4 regions of the Streptomyces sp. NPDC031100 genome follow, and region 4 is predicted to be linked to each of the others. Evidence: riboswitches for the same ligand, from Rfam matches in the RefSeq annotation. Region 4 holds a riboswitch; each other region holds the start of a gene.
The links. A riboswitch is a leader RNA that binds a small molecule or an ion and turns the genes downstream of it on or off. The one in region 4 is predicted to bind cobalamin.

Region 1: it holds a riboswitch for cobalamin, as region 4 does, so the genes downstream of both, ACZ5DS_RS00335 (cobalamin biosynthesis protein) here and nicT (Nickel transporter NicT) in region 4, are expected to answer to the same signal.
Region 2: it holds a riboswitch for cobalamin, as region 4 does, so the genes downstream of both, ACZ5DS_RS05445 ((2Fe-2S) ferredoxin domain-containing protein) here and nicT (Nickel transporter NicT) in region 4, are expected to answer to the same signal.
Region 3: it holds a riboswitch for cobalamin, as region 4 does, so the genes downstream of both, ACZ5DS_RS12965 (ribonucleoside-diphosphate reductase subunit alpha) here and nicT (Nickel transporter NicT) in region 4, are expected to answer to the same signal.

The regions. Positions count from the first base shown of each region.
Region 1 is NZ_JBVIGN010000001.1:62,076-66,616, reverse strand. Features, by position in the region: gene ACZ5DS_RS00340 (cobyric acid synthase) at 1-648, opposite strand, end outside; gene ACZ5DS_RS00335 (cobalamin biosynthesis protein) at 645-1,589, opposite strand; cobalamin riboswitch at 1,691-1,829, opposite strand; gene ACZ5DS_RS00330 (hypothetical protein) at 2,003-2,230, opposite strand; gene ACZ5DS_RS00325 (inorganic phosphate transporter) at 2,263-3,516, opposite strand; gene ACZ5DS_RS00320 (lysozyme) at 3,660-4,463, opposite strand.
Region 2 is NZ_JBVIGN010000002.1:264,728-269,268, reverse strand. Features, by position in the region: gene ACZ5DS_RS05455 (CbtA family protein) at 1-452, opposite strand, end outside; gene ACZ5DS_RS05450 (CbtB domain-containing protein) at 474-695, opposite strand; cobalamin riboswitch at 731-876, opposite strand; gene ACZ5DS_RS05445 ((2Fe-2S) ferredoxin domain-containing protein) at 967-1,404, opposite strand; cobalamin riboswitch at 1,465-1,587, opposite strand; gene ACZ5DS_RS05440 (SDR family NAD(P)-dependent oxidoreductase) at 1,759-2,592, shown strand; gene ectB (diaminobutyrate--2-oxoglutarate transaminase) at 2,802-4,052, opposite strand; gene ACZ5DS_RS05430 (amino acid:polyamine antiporter) at 4,395-4,541, opposite strand, start outside.
Region 3 is NZ_JBVIGN010000004.1:236,421-240,961, forward strand. Features, by position in the region: gene ACZ5DS_RS12965 (ribonucleoside-diphosphate reductase subunit alpha) at 1-2,144, opposite strand, end outside; cobalamin riboswitch at 2,271-2,395, opposite strand; gene mctP (monocarboxylate uptake permease MctP) at 2,549-4,159, opposite strand; gene ACZ5DS_RS12975 (DUF3311 domain-containing protein) at 4,156-4,422, opposite strand.
Region 4 is NZ_JBVIGN010000008.1:397,493-402,033, reverse strand. Features, by position in the region: gene ACZ5DS_RS24540 (ScbA/BarX family gamma-butyrolactone biosynthesis protein) at 1-319, shown strand, start outside; tRNA gene ACZ5DS_RS24535 (tRNA-Arg) at 696-768, shown strand; gene ACZ5DS_RS24530 (hypothetical protein) at 825-965, shown strand; partial or broken gene ACZ5DS_RS24525 (serine hydrolase domain-containing protein) at 1,066-1,350, shown strand; gene ACZ5DS_RS24520 (ArsR/SmtB family transcription factor) at 1,343-1,741, opposite strand; cobalamin riboswitch at 1,822-2,011, shown strand; gene nicT (Nickel transporter NicT) at 2,039-3,148, shown strand; gene ACZ5DS_RS24510 (sigma-70 family RNA polymerase sigma factor) at 3,323-3,937, opposite strand.

The DNA.
Region 1 (4,541 bases), on a different contig from region 4:
GAGCCCGTGCAGCATGTCCAACCCCGGCTCCAGCAGAGTGACGTCGCCGCGGAACTTGTTCACCAGGAAGCCGGCCACCAGCTCCTGGTCCTCGGGCGAGAGCAGGGCGACCGTCCCGAAGAAGGAGGCGAAGACGCCGCCGCGGTCGATGTCGCCGACGACAAGCACAGGGAGCCGGGCGTTCCGCGCGATCCCCATGTTCACGATGTCGGTCCGCCGCAGATTGATCTCCGCGGGCGAACCGGCCCCCTCACAGATCACCGCGTCATACGTGCCCCGCAACTCGGCGAGACACTCCAGCACGGTGCCGAGGAGCTGCTGCTGGCGCCCCCCGTGATACCCGCGTGCGCTCAGCTCGCCCACGGGCTTCCCGAGCAGCACCACTTGACTGCTCTGTTCCCCACCGGGCTTGAGCAGCACGGGATTCATCAGCGCGGTCGGCTCGACCCGGCAGGCCTGGGCCTGCATCGCCTGCGCCCGCCCGATCTCGGCACCCTCGCGCGTGACGAAGGAGTTGAGGGACATGTTCTGCGCCTTGAAGGGCGCCACCTTCACGCCCTGGCGCACCAGCCACCGGCAGATCCCGGCCGTCACGACGCTCTTGCCGGCGTCGGAGGTGGTGCCGGCGACGAGGAGACCACCGTTCACTTCCCACGTCCCTTCACGAGTCGGCGCGCAGCGAGCGTGACGCCGAGCGCGAGCAGGCCGACGCGGCGGGAGAGCCGTACCGCCCGGTCGATGTCGGTGACCCGGACGGCCCGTCCGGCGCCCCCGCCCAGCACGGGCCGGTGTTCGACGCGCCCGCCGTAGGAGAGCGTCCCGCCCAGCCGCACGCCGAGGGCACCCGCGAACGAGGCTTCGACGGGCCCGGCGTTGGGGCTCGGATGCTTGCGTGCGTCGGCCCGCCAGGCGCGCACGGCGCCGCGGGGGTCGGGGCCGGCCGCGGCGGCGAGTACGGCGGTCAGCCGCGCCCCCGGCCACCCCGCGACGTCGTCCAGCCGGGCCGAGGCCCAGCCGTAGCGGCGGTGGCGGGCCGACTTGTGCCCCACCATCGCGTCCAGGGTGTTGACGGCCCGGAACCCGAGCAGCCCGGGCACCCCGCCCACGGCACCCCACACCAGCGCGCCCACGACGGCGTCGGAGGTGTTCTCGGCGACGGACTCCACGACCGCCCGGGCGATCCCGTCGGCGTCGAGGGCCTGCGGATCCCGTCCGCACAGATGCGGCAGCCGCGCCCGTGCGGCCTCGACGTCCCCGGCCTCCAGGGCGCGTCCGACGGTCCGCGCCTCCCTCGCGAGCGAAGTGCCCCCGACCACGGCCCAGGTGGCGGCGGCGGTCAGCGCGACGGAGGCGACAGGGGAGCGGCGCACGGCGCGTTCGGCGGCGGCGCCCAGAGCGACGGCTCCGCCGGCGCACACGGCGGTGTGCAGCGCACCCCAGCCGCGGTGGTCGTGCCACAGTGCGCGTTCCACGGCTGCGGCCGTCCGCCCGAACACGGCGACCGGATGCCCCCGGCGAGGGTCACCGAGGAGCAGGTCGCCGAGAAGGCCGGCGGCGGCGCCGTACGCGTAGGAGCGATCGGCACCCATCGGCTCAGCCGGCCGTGGGGGCAGGCAGGGCCCGGTTACTGAACCTCGAACGGCAGCCGCGCATGGCGATATGTCCTCACTCAGGGTGTCCGCGCCCTGGTTCGACGAGACCGGCGGTGAGAGTTCCTGGCTCCCGGGATTCCTTCCCCGGTGACAGTGGCGGGACCGCGCCGGATTCGCACCGGCTTCCTCTCCTGCCGCCGTACATGGCGTGGGCAGTCCACCACGCCCCCGGAAGGGCCGTCAACTTGCCTTTGACCTGGGACGCCGGACTGTGCTGAGGCCCACACCGCGGCTGTTTCGGGCGGGGTGGAACGGCCCTGTGGGACCCCGTCCCGGACACACGTCCGCCCTGCCGGTCGGCTGAACACGCCGGACCGGCAGGGCGGATGCGGAGGATGTGCGCTCGGGCGTCAGGCCTTCGCCACGATCAGATGGATCCCGTACGCCACCGCGGCCGCACAGGCGGCGAAGCAGACGTACGCGCTCGTCACGGCCAGCGCCGCGGAGTTGCCCTGGGCCGCGGCCTTCTCCCGGCGGGCGAGCGCGGTGACGCCGAGGGTGAACAGGGCCACCAGGCCCATGGTCACGGCGAGGCTGACGCCGAAGACGGAGCCGAGGGCCGCCCAGTCGATCTTCATGGGGATGCTTCCTTCAGAGTCCGGGTTCGGGGTCAGACCGTGGCGGCCGGCGGGGTCGCCGGAGCCGGTTCGGCGGCGGTCTGGGCCGGGATGGTGGCCGTGAGGTCCTCGGTGACGGTGCCCGCGGGGGGCGGGGTCACCGCGGCGATGGCGGTGGTCACCACGCCGGCCGGCTCGGCGGTGCCGTCGACGGCGTTGACGTTGGTGTGGTCGACGACCTCGCGGCGGGAGATCTTCCAGATCGCGGCGCTGGCGCCGACCAGGAAGACGGCGACGAGTGCGGTGCCCCAGTCACCCAGGTCCGTGACGGACTCGGCGCCCGCGCCGACCAGCGCGGCGGCCGGGAGGGTCAGCGCCCAGGCGACGAACATGCGGGTCGCGGTGGACCAGCGGACCACACCGCCCTTGCGGCCCAGGCCCGCACCCATCACCGAGCCGGAGACGACGTGGGTGGTGGAGAGGGAGAAGCCGAGGTGGGAGGAGGCCAGGATGGCCGTGGCCGCGCTGGTCTGGGCGGCGAAGCCCTGGCGCGGCTCCAGGTCGGTCAGGCCCTTGCCCATGGTGCGGATGATGCGCCAGCCGCCGATGTAGGTGCCTAGCGCGATGGCCAGACCCGCGGAGAGGATGACCCAGGTGGGAGGGTTGGAGCCGGGGGCGAGGGAGCCGCCGGCGACCAGGGCGAGGGTGATGATGCCCATCGTCTTCTGGGCGTCGTTGGTGCCGTGGGCGAGGGAGACCAGGCCGGCGGAGGCGATCTGGCCGGCGCGGTAGCCCTTGCGGGTGGCCTCGCTGTCGGCGTTCTTGTCGATGCCGTAGGAGAACCGGGTGGCGAGCATCGCCGCGAGACCGGCCACGATCGGGGCGGCGACCGCCGGGAGCAGCACCTTGGTGACGAGCACGTCACCGTGGACGGCACCGAAGCCTGCGGAGGCGACGGTGGCGCCGACCAGGCCGCCCATCAGGGCGTGCGAGGAGCTGGAGGGCAGTCCCACCAGCCAGGTCAGCAGGTTCCAGAGGATCGCGCCGACCAAGGCGGCGAATATGACCTCGGGACGTATGCCGGTCTCGTCGACGAGACCCTTGGAGATCGTGTTGGCGACCTCCACGGAGAGGAAAGCTCCCACAAGGTTGAGGGCGGCGGACATGGCCACCGCGATCTTGGGCTTGAGGGCGCCGGTCGAGATGGTCGTGGCCATCGCGTTGGCGGTGTCGTGGAAACCGTTCGTGAAATCAAACGCGAGTGCGGTTACCACCACAATCGCGAGGATCAGCGAGAAGCTTTCCATTTACCCAGGCAATCGTTAGAGGTCATCGGCCGTTGGACCGTAGGCAACCTGGATGAACGGAAGGTGAACTGGGGCGGGCGTCAGGGTGTCGTCAACGGGGGATTGGGATTGCCTTCAGGGTCGACGCCCCAAGCGCCCCTTGGCTACCGGCCCCGCGCGAAGGCCCGCAGCCGGCTCGGCGGCCCCTCGAAGAGATTCTGGTCACCCGGCAGGCCGCCCTCGGTGCCGTACTGCCAGAAGGTCCAGTCCGACCAGCCGCCCGGCAGCGACCCCGGGTCCGATGTGCCGTGCCGGGCGATCCACAAGGGGTGGTCCGAGGCGAAGGCGCGGCTGTTGCCCGTGCAGGCCTTCCACCAGCGGGCGGTGGTGTAGATCACCGGGCGGCGGCCGGTCTTCCGGTCGACCTCGTCGCTGAAGGACCGGATCCAGTCGACCATCCGCTTCCAGCCCAGCCCGTAGCACCTGTGGTCCTTGTCGTACGGGTTGTACTCGATGTCGAGCGCCGGCGGCAGCGTCCAGCCGTCCGCCCGCCAGTCGCCGCCGTGCCGCACGAAGTACGCGGCCTGCTCGGCGCCCGGGGACCGGTCCGGCCGGGCGAAGTGGTACGCGCCGCGGACCAGGCCCGCCCGGCGCGCGCCGCCGTACTGCCGGTCGAAGTAGGGGTTGCGGTAGGTCGTGGACTCGGTCGCCTTGACGTAGGCGAACCGGGCGCCGTCCGAGCGGGCGGACGGCCAGTCGACGTGCTCCTGGTGCGAGGACACGTCCTGCCCGCGGAGCGAGCCCGCCGGGTACGCCGACGACACGTCCTGCCCGCGGAGCGGGTCCGCCGCGTACATCGGCGGCCCCGCCGTCGCGGCCTGGGCGCCCACGAGGGCGAGCGCGGCGACGGCGGCCGCGAGCGCGCCCGCGCGGCGAACGGAACGGAAAGGTGTGCGATCACGAGCCACGCGTCCCCCTGGAGTGGCGATGGAACGTCGTCCAGTGAGTTGGAAAGATCATTGAATGCCTGATGATCATGAAAGATC
Region 2 (4,541 bases), on a different contig from region 4:
ACCGCCAGGAGCACGCTGAGCAGCATCATCAGGAAGTACAGGGCGGTCCGCTTGCCGAGGGTGTCGGGGTTGCCGACCGACGGCGGATTGGCCGGGTACTTCAGGAACGGGACGACGTACACGGCCAGGAGCGCGCAGCCGGACAGCAGCAGCGCGGTCGCCCGCGGGCTGAAGCGGCCCACCCGGCCGAGCGCGAAGCAGTACGCGAGCGCCGCGATGCCGCCGAAGGCGACCCCGTAGACGAGGACACCGGTGGCGAGACCGGCGGTGGACTGCAGGGAGCGGGAGACGACTTCCATCCCGTGCTCGTGGGAGTGGGCTTCCTCGAAGCTGATCGCGCTGTCGACGTTCGGCTCACCGAGGAAGTAGGCGGCGACCAGGGCGAGCACACCGGCCGCAAGGCCGGCGAGCATGCCCCGCACGAGGAGGTTTCTTACCGTTGCGGAGTTCATGGGTGTGCGGCGTCCCCCGCCTCAGTGGCAGGGGAAACCGAGCAGGTGACGGGCGTCGTGCACCCACTCGTGGACGTCCGTGCCGCTGAACACGGAGGTGACGCCCTGCTCGGCGCCGACGAAGTAGAGCAGGACGAGCATCAGGATGCCGAAGAAGACAGCCCAGGGAGCTATCGCCTTCAGCGGCAACGTGGCGGGAACGACGGGGGTGGTGGCTGTCGGCTGGGCGACGGTCTGCGCCATGGCAGAACCTCCTCTGGGAGTTCGCGTCCCATCTCGGTGGTGCACAGGACGACGGCCACGGGTCTGACTCACGAAACGCCCTTGGGGTGTCTCGCATACAGTGGCGCGACCGTGCCGGATTCCCACCGGCTTCCGTCTCGCCGTCGTCAATATCGGACAGACCGTACCGCGCGCCGCCTGCCTGGCCAAGACCGCACCCCCTTGGCGTGATCTTCCTCTCGGCAAATACCCAGTCCCGTCAGCCCGTTCTCGGCGAAGATCCGGCCTGTTCTCAGCGAAGGCCGTCGACGCCGCGCCGCTCCCGGGAGGCCGCAGCGAGCCGCGGCGGTGTGAAGGTGTAGAGGCCGAGGATCTCCGGCAGGGGTGCGACACCTGGGCCGCCCGCGCGTACCCAGTCCGTGATGTCCTCCGTCGCGTCGGGGTCGTTGACCAGCCCCAGCCATACCGGCCGGCCACCGGCGGCCCGGCCGGCCGCGGAAGGCTGTACGACGATGACGTTGGCCTGCTCGCACACGTCGAGGCAGGCGGAGATGCGCACGGGCACCTGTGCCCGCAGACGCGCGGTCTGCGCCGCGTGATCGACGCCGATCACCTTGGGACTGCCGCAGCAGCAGTCCCGGCACACGACGACACGGCACGGCACCGGGCGGCCGGCCCCCTCCGCAACCACCTCGTCACCGAACCTCTCTCCGGCCGGCCTCTCGGGCATGCCGCACCACCCCTCCCCCGGGGAGATCCGCCCCGGTGTCCGTCGAGGAGGCGACCGCGTGAGTCTCCTGGCTCTCGGGTCGTCGCTCGTCCCGGCCTTCCCGCCCCACGCGGGCAGTGGCCTGTCGGAACTCGCTCACCGATCACAGTGGCGGGACCGCGCCGGATTCACACCGGCTTCCTCGGATCGCCGTCGCCTTGTCGCCGATCATCATCCCATCGCGGACGAGACGCCGTCATGCGGGCGCGACCAGCGACCCGTGGGCCCTGACCCTGGCTGGAAGTCGTCAGCGCTGGAGCCGTCGGTCCTAGAGTCGGATGCTCCAGGTGACCTCGGTGAAGGAGCTTGACCACAGTGGCGGATCAGCGGGTTGTCGTCGTGACCGGCGGGGGCACGGGCATCGGGGAGGCCACGGCCCGGCTGTTGCGTGAGGGTGGCCACCAGGTGGTCGTCTCCGGCCGCCGCCCCGAGCCCCTGCAACGCCTCGCGCACGAGACCGGGGTCCTGGCGTATCCCTCGGACGTCGGGGACCCCGATGCGGCCGAGGGTCTCGTGCGAGCGGCTCTGGACTCCTACGGACGGCTCGACGGACTCGTGCTCAACGCAGGAATCGGACGCGGAGGAGCCGTCGGTGACCTGTCCTCGGCCGACTGGGACGAAGTGATGCGCACCAACCTCACCGGTCCGCTGCTGCTCCTGCGCGCGGCGATCCCGCACCTGCTGGAGTCCAGGGGTGCGGTGGTCGCCGTCGCATCGGTGTCCGCGCTGCGCAACGGCGCGGGCAACGCCCCGTACGCCACCTCCAAGGCCGCCCTGCTCCAGCTCTGCCGTTCCGTCGCCGTCGACTACGGGCGTCAGGGGGTGCGGGCCAACATCGTGTGCCCCGGCTGGGTACGAACCGAGATGGCCGACCGACGCATGGCGCGCTTCGTGGAGGAGGCAGACCTGCGGGACGGGGGCGTGGAGGCCGCCTACGAAGAGGCCACCCGGCTGCTGCCCATGGGACGACCGGGTGACCCGCGCGAGATCGCGGAGGCGATCGGCTGGCTGCTCTCCCCCGCCGCGTCGTACGTCAACGGTGCCGTGCTCACCGTCGACGGCGGGGCAACGGCCCTCGACCCGGGAACACTCGGCTTCGACTTCCACATCGCGCCACGCGGAGGCGAGGACTCGACCGCTCCGCAGTGAGTACCGCCCGCTGTCCGGGGACAAGGTCGTCATCACGCTGCACGGATCACCGGCCTACGCGTGGACAACGGTCGAGGTGGTCACGGGGGCCCTTGACGGTGATCGCGGTGAAAACGGCCGACGGAACCGTACGGGACACGGTCCGCCCCTCCGGTAGGAGCCGCGGCGGGGCTCCAGTGACAGCCCCGCCGACGGCTCCGGGTGCGCGCTCAGGCACCCACGGCTGACGCCACCGAGTCCTGCAGGATGCCGAGCCCCTCGGTCAGTTCTTCGTCCGTGGAGGTCAGGGCCGGCATGAGCTTCACCACCTCGTCGTAGGAGCCCGACGTCTCCACCAGGAGCCCCCGGGCGAATGCCCCGTCAGCGACCTGCCGGGCCATGCTCGGCTCCCGGAAGGCCAGACCCCACACCAGGCCACGACCACGCGACTCCGCCACATGCGCCGCGTGCCGATCGGCGAGCTCGCCCAGCCTCTCCTCGAACAGGAGGGCCCGTTCCTGGGTCCGCTTCTCCAGGGTGCTGTCCGCCCAGAACTCCCGCAGGGCGGCGGCCGCCGTCACGAATGCCGGGTTGTTGCCGCGGAACGTGCCGTTGTGCTCGCCCGGTTGCCATACGTCCAACTCGGTGCGGAAGAGCGTGAGGGACATCGGCAGGCCGTATCCGCTGATGGACTTGGACAGGCAGACGATGTCCGGCGTGATCCCGGCGGCCTCGAAGCTGAAGAAGGGCCCCGTGCGGCCGCAGCCCATCTGAATGTCATCGATGATCAAGAGGATGCCGCGCCGGCTGCACAGCTCCGCGAGGTCGGCGAGCCAGGTCGAGCCGGCCGGGTTGACGCCGCCCTCACCCTGCACGGTCTCCACGATGACGGCTGCGGGGAGATCCAGGCCGCTGCTGCTGTCGGCAAGCATGCTGTCCAGCAGCTTCAGCCCGGACACCTGGCCTCCGGCGAACCCGTCGTAGGGGATGCGCAAGGTGTGTCCGAGCGGAACGCCGGCACCCGCGCGCTTGGCGGCGTTTCCCGTAGCGGCCAGTGAACCCAGCGACATGCCGTGGAAGGCACCGGTGAAGGCGACGATCGTCTGACGCCCCGTCACCTTGCGGGCCAGCTTGAGCGCGGCCTCCACGCTGTTGGTCCCGGTGGGGCCGGGGAACTGTACCCGGTAGTCCAGTCGGCGCGGGCCGAGCACCCGCGCCGCGAACTCGGTGAGGAAGTCCTCCTTGGCGGCGGTCAACATGTCCAGGCTGTGGGTCACCCCGTCCTTCTCGAGGTAGTCGAGCAGCGCCCGTTTGAGCACGGGGTGGTTGTGACCGTAGTTCAGGGCGCTGGCACCAGCGAAGAAGTCCAGATAGACGCGGCCGTCGCGATCGAACATGCGGCTGCCGCGCCCCTGGTCGAACACCACCGGCCAGTTCCTGCAGTAGCTGCGGACTTCAGACTCGATTGTGGGGGCGATCATGATGTCTCCTCGGAGAAGGCGTGCAGGGGAGGGGGGCTCATCGCCGTCGTAGGCGTTGGCGGGGCGTGGGGAGGGGGTATGAGGGTGTACAGGCGGCACCCATGCCAAGGGCGGTGCGCGGCTGCCATCGGCCGGAGTCGTGAAGGCTCAGGGCGAAAGCGCCGGTCTGCTGGGCGTACATCTCAGAGGCGAGACCGACAGCGAGACCGACAGGACACATGCGGCGAGGAATCGGCGGGTGACGCGCCGCGTCTCGGCCAAGGAGGCCGGAAGGGCCGGCAGAAGCAGCGTGACCGAGGTCGCGGCCACACCGTTGCAGCTGCCTAAGTGCATGGCCATCACTCATTCACCGAGCAGGAAAGGCACGGCGAGGACCGCCATGCCCGTGAGCACGAGCAGTACCGAGGCTCCGGCGCACCGCAGTAGCGGCCCGCCGCAGCGCACGGCAGCGGCGGCTGCCAGGGCGTAGCCGATCAGTGCGGCCGCAGC
Region 3 (4,541 bases), on a different contig from region 4:
GCCTGGTCCAGGAACGGGGTGCGGGCCGCCGCCATGTCGATCAGGCCGCGCTGCGGGATCTCCCACGCCGTGCGGTACAGCGCCCGCACGTCGGCCGGGATCCACGCGAAGTCCTGCACCGAGCCATTGGAGTCGCGCAGCGCCTCGCGGGTGCGCGCGTCCCAGACGCCCAGCTCCTTGAGGTCCTGCACCAGGTAGGAGTTGACCTGCAGGAACTCGCCGGACAGCGTCTCGCGCTTGAACAGGTTGGAGACCTGCGGCTCGATGCACTCGTACACGCCCGCGATGGAGGCGATGGTGGCGGTCGGCGCGATGGCGAGCAGCAGCGAGTTGCGCATGCCGACCGCGGCGATCCGCTCGCGCAGGGCCGCCCAGCGCTCCGGCCAGGTCAGGCGAACGCCCGGGAAATGGTCGGGGTGCAGGACACCCTGGGCGGTACGGGTCTTCTCCCAGGCCGGCAGCGGGCCGCTGCGCTCGGCGAGGTCGGCGGAGGCCTCGTACGCGGCGAGCATGATGCGCTCGGCGATCCGCGTGGACAGGGCCTTGGCCTCGTCCGAGTCGAAGGGCAGACGCAGCTTGAAGAAGACGTCCTGCAGACCCATGGCGCCGAGGCCGACGGGCCGCCACTTGGCGTTCGACCGGCCCGCCTGCTCGGTCGGGTAGAAGTTGATGTCGACGACGCGGTCGAGGAAGGTGACGGCGGTGCGGACCGTCTCGTCCAGCCGCTCCCAGTCGATGTCGCCGCCTGCGACGAACGCGCCCAGGTTCACCGAACCCAGGTTGCAGACCGCCGTCTCGCCGTCGTCCGTGACCTCCAGAATCTCCGTGCAGAGGTTGGAGGAGTGGACGACATGGCCCGGCAGGGCCGTCTGGTTGGCCGTCCGGTTGGCGGCGTCCTTGAAGGTCATCCAGCCGTTGCCGGTCTGCGCGAGGGTACGCATCATCCGGCCGTACAGGTCGCGGGCCGGGATGGTCTTCTTCGCGAGCCCCGCCGCCTCCGCCTTGCGGTAGGCCGCGTCGAACTCCGCGCCCCACACGTCGACCAGCTCCGGCACGTCCGCCGGGGAGAACAGCGACCACTGCTCGTCCAGGTTGACCCGGCGCATGAACTCGTCCGGGATCCAGTGCGCCAGGTTGAGGTTGTGCGTACGGCGGGCGTCCTCACCGGTGTTGTCGCGCAGCTCCAGGAACTCCTCGATGTCGGAGTGCCAGGTCTCCAGGTACACCGCGGCCGCGCCCTTGCGCCGGCCGCCCTGGTTCACGGCGGCGACGGAGGCGTCCAGGGTCTTCAGGAACGGGACGATGCCGTTGGAGTGCCCGTTGGTGCCGCGGATCAGCGAACCACGGCTGCGGATCCGGGAGTACGACAGACCGATGCCGCCGGCGTGCTTGGAGAGGCGGGCGACCTGGTGGTAGCGGTCGTAGATGGAGTCCAGCTCGTCCAGGGGGGAGTCGAGGAGGTAGCAGGACGACATCTGGGGGTGCCGCGTGCCGGAGTTGAAGAGCGTGGGGGAGGAGGGCAGGTAGTCGAGGCGGCTCATGAGCCCGTAGAGCGCGGCGACTTCGTCCAGTGCGCGGGCGGTGTCGTCCTCGGCGAGGCCGCTCGCCACCCGGAGCATGAAGTGCTGGGGCGTCTCGATCACCTTGCGGGTGATCGGGTGCCGGAGCAGGTAGCGGCTGTGCAGGGTGCGCAGGCCGAAGTAGCCGAAGCGGTCGTCGGCGTCCGCGTCGACCAGTGCGTCGAGGCGCTCCGCGTGCAGCCGCACGAACTCGGCGGTCCGGTCGGCGACGAGCCCTTCCCGGTGTCCCACGGCCACGGACTCGGTGAAGGACGTCACGCCCTGCGAGGCGGCCTCGGCGCGGATGGAGAGGGTCAGCAGCCGGGCGGCCAGCCGCGAGTAGGCGGGGTCCTCGGAGATGAGTCCGGCGGCCGCCTCGGTGGCCAGCTCGCGCAGCTCCGTCTCGTCCGCGCGAGCGGACCGGCCCCGCAGCGCGGCCGCGGCGACCCGGCCGGGGTCGGCGTCGGGGAGGTCGGCGGTCAGCTCGGTCAGGGTCCGCAGCAGCGCGGCACCGGGACCGTCGGTCTCCACCGGGGCTTCGATGGCCTCGATGGCTGAAGCCGGGTCGGCTGGCGCGATGGTCACGTGGGGCTCTCCCTCGCTCGGCACGGGGGCCTTGCGGAGGGCAGGGGGCAGCACGAGCGCACACGGCGTCGCGTCCACCGGCCCACTCCACGAGGCCCGGACGTCTGAAGGCACCCGGACCGGACGGCCGGGCGCACGCTGCCGGCAGGTCCTCGGACTGACACAGGCGTGCGGATGCACGCAAGTACACCGTTGCGGGACAGTTCCGGATTCGCACCGGATTCCCCTGCGGCGACAGCGAGGATGAGCATACATCTAGTGCCGGGTCGTGGTGTCACCCCCAGATGTTGTGTCTGTTGTGTGTCGTGGTGGCTTCAGAGCGTCAACTTGTGTATGGCGGGAGGCATGAGAACGGGCCGCCGTTGTTGCTCGATGCCGGCGGCCCGCTGCGGGTTGTGCGCTCCCTAGGGTGTTGCCGTCGGGGTCAGTTCCACCTGGACCCCCGGCTCGCCCGCGTCCGCCGTGTAGTCCTCCGGCCTGGTCTCGTCCAGGCCCTCGGGGGCCTTCACGGCCCTCAGGACGAGGGTGAGGACCACGGTGACCACGACGTTGAGGACGAACGCCGTCAGGCCGATGTAACCGATCTCCCCGATGCCCGGGATCTCCTTGGCGTTGCCGCCGAAGTGCTTCTGTGCCGGGTTCGTCGGGGAGGCGATCCCGTACGCGGCGAGCGTGCCGTAGACCATGCCGACCGCCCAGCCGGCGAGCAGCGCCCAGCGGTGGAGCCAGCGCGTGAAGAGGCCGCCGACCAGGGCCGGGAAGGTCTGCAGGATCCAGATGCCGCCCAGCAGCTGGAAGTTGATGGCGACCGTCTTGTCCATCGTCAGGACGAAGACCAGCGCGCCCACCTTCACCAGCAGCGAGACGAGCTTGGAGACCCGGGTCTCCTGCTCGGCCGTGGCGTCGGGCTTGATGAAGTCCTTGTAGATGTTGCGGGTGAAGAGGTTCGCCGCCGCGATGGACATGATGGCCGCGGGCACGAGGGCGCCGATGCCGATCGCCGCGAAGGCCACGCCCGCGAACCAGTTGGGGAACATGTCCTCGAACAACTGCGGGATCGCCAGCTGGTTGTTGGAGACCTTCACCCCGGCCGCGATCGCCATGAAGCCGAGGAGGGCCAGCAGGCCCAGCATCAGCGAGTACAGCGGCAGGATCGTGGTGTTGCGCCGGATCACCTCACGGCTGCGGGAGGACAGCGTCGCGGTGATCGAGTGCGGGTACATGAACAGCGCGAGCGCCGAGCCGAGCGCCAGCGTGGCGTACGTCCACTGGCCCGCGGGGGCCGGTACGAGACCGCCCGCACCCGCCGCCGTGAACTTGTCGCCGGCCTTGGCGAAGATGTGGTCGAACCCGCCCAGCTTGATCGGGATGTAGATGATCGCCACCGCGATGACGATGTAGATCAGCGTGTCCTTCACGAACGCGATCAGCGCGGGCGCCCGCAGACCCGAGGAGTAGGTGTACGCGGCCAGCACGCCGAAGGCTATGAGCAGCGGCAGGTCCTTGACGAACCAGTTGGTGTTCTCGCCGCCGCCGACGCCCATCACGTCCAGCACGGCCTGGATGCCGACGAGCTGGAGCGCGATGTAGGGCATCGTCGCCAGGATGCCGGTGACCGCCACGGCCAGCGACAGGCCCTTGGAGCCGAAGCGGCCGCGCACGAAGTCCGAGGTCGTGACGTAGCCGTGGCGGTGCGAGACCGACCACAGGCGGGGCAGGAACGTGAAGATCAGCGGGTAGACCAGGATCGTGTACGGCACCGCGAAGAAGCCGGCCGCGCCCGCCGCGTAGATCGCCGCCGGTACGGCGACGAAGGTGTACGCCGTGTACAGGTCGCCGCCGAGCAGGAACCAGGTGATCCAGGTGCCGAACGACCGTCCGCCCAGGCCCCATTCGTCCAGGGAGTGCTCGTCGTCGGCCCGGCGCCAGCGCGCCGCGAGGAAGCCCATGACCGTGACGGCCAGGAAGAAGAAGATGAAGACGCCGAGCGCGACGCCGTTGACGCCGTCCTTCATCGGGCCGCCCCCTCGTTCTGCGTGGCCCTGCGGGCGTTCTGGTCACGCTGCCACAGCTTGTACGCGATCATCGTGAGGGCGGTGGAGATGACGACCCACAGCATCTGGTACCAGTAGAAGAACGGGATCCCGATGAGCGCCGGATCCTTCTTGCCGTACGAGCCCACCCACAGCATCGCCACGAAGGGCGCGACGAGACACAGACCGATGATCACGCGGACCGGTGTCACGACCGGTGGTCTCACTTCAGGTGTTTCGGACATGCCACGTTCCGTCCCCTCGCTGATCACCTGTTGTAATGCGCAGGCAATCTAGGTGACGGTGTCGCGGCAGCGGAAGACCTCGTCCGCATAACGGTATGTCGATTTCGGGGGTGTGGCGT
Region 4 (4,541 bases):
GTGGCAGCTGCGCGCCGACCTGGACCACCCGGTGCTGTTCGACCACCCCGTCGACCACGCACCCGGCATGCTCCTCCTGGAGGCCGTACGGCAGGCCGCGCACGCGCACCGGCCCACCGGCATGGTCAGCGGCATGTCGGTCACCTTCGACCGCTGGGTGGAACTGGACGAGCCCAGCTGGGTGTCCGTGACTCCGCTGGCCGGCGGCGATCTGAAGGTCACCATCGAACAGGACCGGACGGTCTGCCTCAGCGCCGAGGTGACGACCACACGGCCGGCCCCGGTACACAGCGCCACGCGCGTACCCGCCCTCACCTGAGGCGACCACCCTCCCTCGTCCGAGGCGACCACCCGCCCTCATCCGAGAGGCGTTCGCCCGCCCGTCGCTCCGCACAGCGACCGGCCACACCCCGCACCACCGAGGAGCTCCGGCGGCGCGGCACCCAGCCAGTCCACACGGCGGCAAACCGGCCTGCACGGCCATGAACCTGCCCGCACGGCCATGAACCCGGCTGCACCGCGACACACCGGCCCGCCCGCTCCACGCAGCTCGTAGACACCAGCGCCCGCCCGTGCCCCGATCCGGTACTCTGTGGATCGGGCGCCCAGGCGGGCGCTGTGGCAGGACACGCGGACCCCCGCCCACACGCCACGGCGACCAGGCCAGACGCCCACGGCTTGATCGAGAAGCCTTCGCCTTCGTAGCTCAGGGGATAGAGCACCGCTCTCCTAAAGCGGGTGTCGCAGGTTCGAATCCTGCCGGGGGCACAGAGAAACACCAGGTCAGGGGCCCTTCCGTCCGGCGGACGGGAGGGCCCCTGCGCTTGCAGCACACATATGGCACGCATGCCGTGCGCGCGGATGGTGGGGAGCTGTGCAGGATGCCCGTCAAGGATGAGCTGGCCCTGCGCCGGTACGAGGAGCTGGTCGACCGGCTTGAATCGCTGACCTCGCGAGGCTGCTGAGGTGGTGGCCGCACTGGAGGGCGATGCCGCGTGACGTTCGCCAGCCCGGAGCCGTCGCCGGTGACCGGGGCGGTGCGCAGGGCGCGGACTGCGCCGCGGGACTTGCCCGACCCCTGCCGGATTCGGCACCGACTGGACCAGCTGTTCCTTGACCCTCCAGACCGGCAAGCTTCAGCCCACCCGTGGCCTGTTCTGGCACTCCGCCCCCGGCACGACCACCGAGCAGAGCGTCTGGGTCCACTACGGCTTCACCGGCACAGGCATGTGGATTGCACCCGCCACGGGCCGCTGGGCAGTGCTTCTGAGCAACATGCTCTACTACACCCGCGACCGCGGCCCCCTCACCGACGTCCGTAATGCCTTCCGGGCCCTCGCCTTCAGGTAACAGAATTTCGCGCGCCAGCTTTGCGATCAGCGCTTGTGTCCTGGGACGTGCAGTGTTTCAGCAGCGCGGAAATCCAGCCGTCGACGAGTCGGTAGCGGACGATCCGGCCGTCCTTCTCGCCCTCGACGATGCCCGCGGTCCTCAGCAGGCGCAGGGCTTGGGACACGGCGGTGTCCCTCATCCCCGTGGCGACGGAGAGGTCGGAGACGGCGATGGGGCCCGCCTCGTGGAGGGCCAGTAGCAGGGACAGGCGCCCGGGGTCGGAGAGCAGGGAGAAGCGGTCGGCCCAGGCGCGTACCCGCTCGGGTTCGCCGACGGCTGCGATGGCGTCGCAGACCCGATGGCCGTCGATGGTCCGCTGCCCGGCACGTTCCGCGGGGACGAGATGCATGCACTCATCATCGCAGTCATCGGCACCCTGGCTCCATATCTGCGCAGTTGTGCAGCCTTGCAGCCTCTACCTCCCGCCTTCTAGGGTGGGCGGGCCATGGTGTTCGGGAAGACCGGTGACAGTCCCTCAGGGACTCAGTCCGGAGCGGCCCTCGCCACTGTGATCGGGGAGTTCCCGCCCCATGCGTTGCCACTGGCCTCACGGCCGGGAAGGCAGGGGCGGGCGCGATGACCCGTCAGCCAGGAGACCGGCCACGGCAGCACGAAGCTGATCCACGAGGTGTTGGAGCGTGACCGTATGACCGTGTCCCGAGGCGTGCCCGAAACCGCCGCCGCCCCTTCCTTCCGGTGGCGGCGCGAGGACACCGTCCGCACCGCCGGCCTGCTGGCTGTGATCGTCGCTCTGCACGTGGTCGCCTTCGGGATCCTCTTCCTGCTCGTGGTCCCGCACCACTACGAGGTCGGAACCAAGGCGTTCGGGGTCGGGCTGGGCATCACGGCCTACACCCTCGGTATGCGGCACGCCTTCGACGCGGACCACATAGCCGCGATCGACAACACCACCCGCAAGCTGATGGCCGACGGCAAGCGGCCGGTCTCGGTGGGCTTCTGGTTCGCGCTCGGACACTCCAGCGTGGTCGTCGTCATGGCCGCGCTGGTCGCCGGCGGCGCCAAGCTCGCGGGCACCCTGATGAACGACGGCTCCCGGACCCACCAGGTCCTCGGCACCGTGGGCACCACGGTCTCCGGCGGCTTCCTGTACCTGATCGCCGCCCTCAACCTCGTGGCGCTGTTCGGCATCGCCCGCGTCTTCAGGGCGATGCGGAACGGGCAGTACGACGAGGCCGAGCTGGAGGCCCACCTCGACTCACGCGGGTTCATGAACCGCATCCTGGGCCGGCTCACCAAGTCCATCCGCCGCCCCGGCCAGATGTTCCCGCTCGGCTTCCTCTTCGGCATCGGCTTCGACACCAGCACCGAGGTGCTGCTCCTCGCCCTGGCCGGCAACGGTGCCGCCGCCGGCCTGCCCTGGTACGCGGTCCTGTGCCTGCCCCTCCTCTTCGCGGCGGGCATGAGCCTGTTCGACACCCTCGACGGCACCTTCATGAACTTCGCCTACCAGTGGGCCTTCTCGAACCCGGTCCGCAAGGTGTTCTACAACCTCACCATCACCGGCCTGTCCATCGCGGTGGCCTTCTTCGTCGGCACGATCGAGCTGGTCGGGGTGCTGCACGACAAGCTGGGCCTGAGCGATGACGTCTCCGGCTGGATCGCGGCCCTGAACCTGGACAGTGTCGGCTACGTCATCGCCGGGCTGTTCGTGGTCGTCTGGGCCCTGGCCATCGGCTACTGGCGCCTGGCGAAGGTCGAGGAGCGCTGGAGCGCCCGCACGGCCGACAGCGGCTGACGACACAGGGGTCGTCACTTTGAACTTTGCCTTCGAACCTGATGCAGTTCCCCTACGGCGGGGCACGGACAAGTCCTCACGGCTGACGGCGGCGCCCGTCGGCAACCAGTGCGCCGCCGGAACCGCCATACGGCCCGGACCACTTGGCGATCCGGGCCGTCGCCGAAGGACCGATCAGGCCGCTGCGGCCACCGGCGCGGAGTGCTCGGCCTCGTCCAGCCACGCGATCAAGGAGGTGCGGGCGCGGGCGACCCGGGAGCGCACCGTGCCGATCGGGCAGTCGCTGACAAGGGCCGCCTCCGCGTAGGGAAGTCCCACCAACTGGGTGAGGACGAATGCCTCGCGGCGGTCGTCGGGAAGCGTGTCCAGCAGTTCGGTGAGGGCGACGCCGTCGTCGAAACCGGGCACATCGCGTGGCTGGGTGCGTTCGGCGGCCGACTGCCAGTCGTCCGTGTCCGACAAGCGGGGGCGGGACGAGCTGTAGCGGATGCTGTCGATCACGGCACGACGGGCGATGGAGAGCAGCCAGGTCCGGGCCGAGGAGCGGCCTTCGAACCGGTGCAGGCTGCCCAGGGCCCGCAGGAAAGTGTCCTGGGTCAGGTCGTCGGCGCTCTGGGGGTCGGCACCGAGGTACGTCACGTAGTGGCGGACGTCTCGGTGCAGGGCGCGTACGAAGTGGTCGACGGCGTCGGGGTCACCGTTGCGGGCGGCGAGCGCCCAGGCCGTGATCGACTCTTCTCTCGAGTCCGTCCTCGAGTCTGTTCTCGACTGTTCGCGCGATGGAGCCAGGGCAGGAGTCCCGGACCGGTTGCTGGGGCAACATGACCACTGCAGTGACGCCGTGGGGAGGTGACCCGCGGAGCTGGATGCGGATGCCGTGGCGGCCGGAGAGCCGGCCGACGACGAACGTCTCACCCAACGGCGCGTGTCCACCCCGACGGCCGACGACGTCCTCCTGGTGATCTCGGAGCTGACCACCAACGCGATCGTCCACGCGCTGCCGCCGACAGTACTGCGGTTGTCCACCATGCCACCACCGCATCGGCATGCACCACCACCAGGCCGGCCAGCCCCATGAAGCAGCTTCCGCCTTTCCACGCTGCCGGAGATCGTTTCCCCTCGTGCGCGGCGCGTGACGTCGTCGGGCTGTGCCGTCGTGCGGCGAACTCACCAACGCCACCCGGGAGTTTCGTCGGTGCCCCTGGTTCAACGCCGAATGGCCCATGCCGCCTCGCACTCGCGGCGCGGCCACACGGGTGGTTCTGCGCGGAGCGCCGACACCCGCGTTCTGCCTCGTAATGCCCTTACTGCACAGGGAGCTTGAGCCGACCGCCGGGGCCGACGCCCGCGCTCGTTGATCAGACGATCCGGCGTGCCGACGAGCGAATATCGG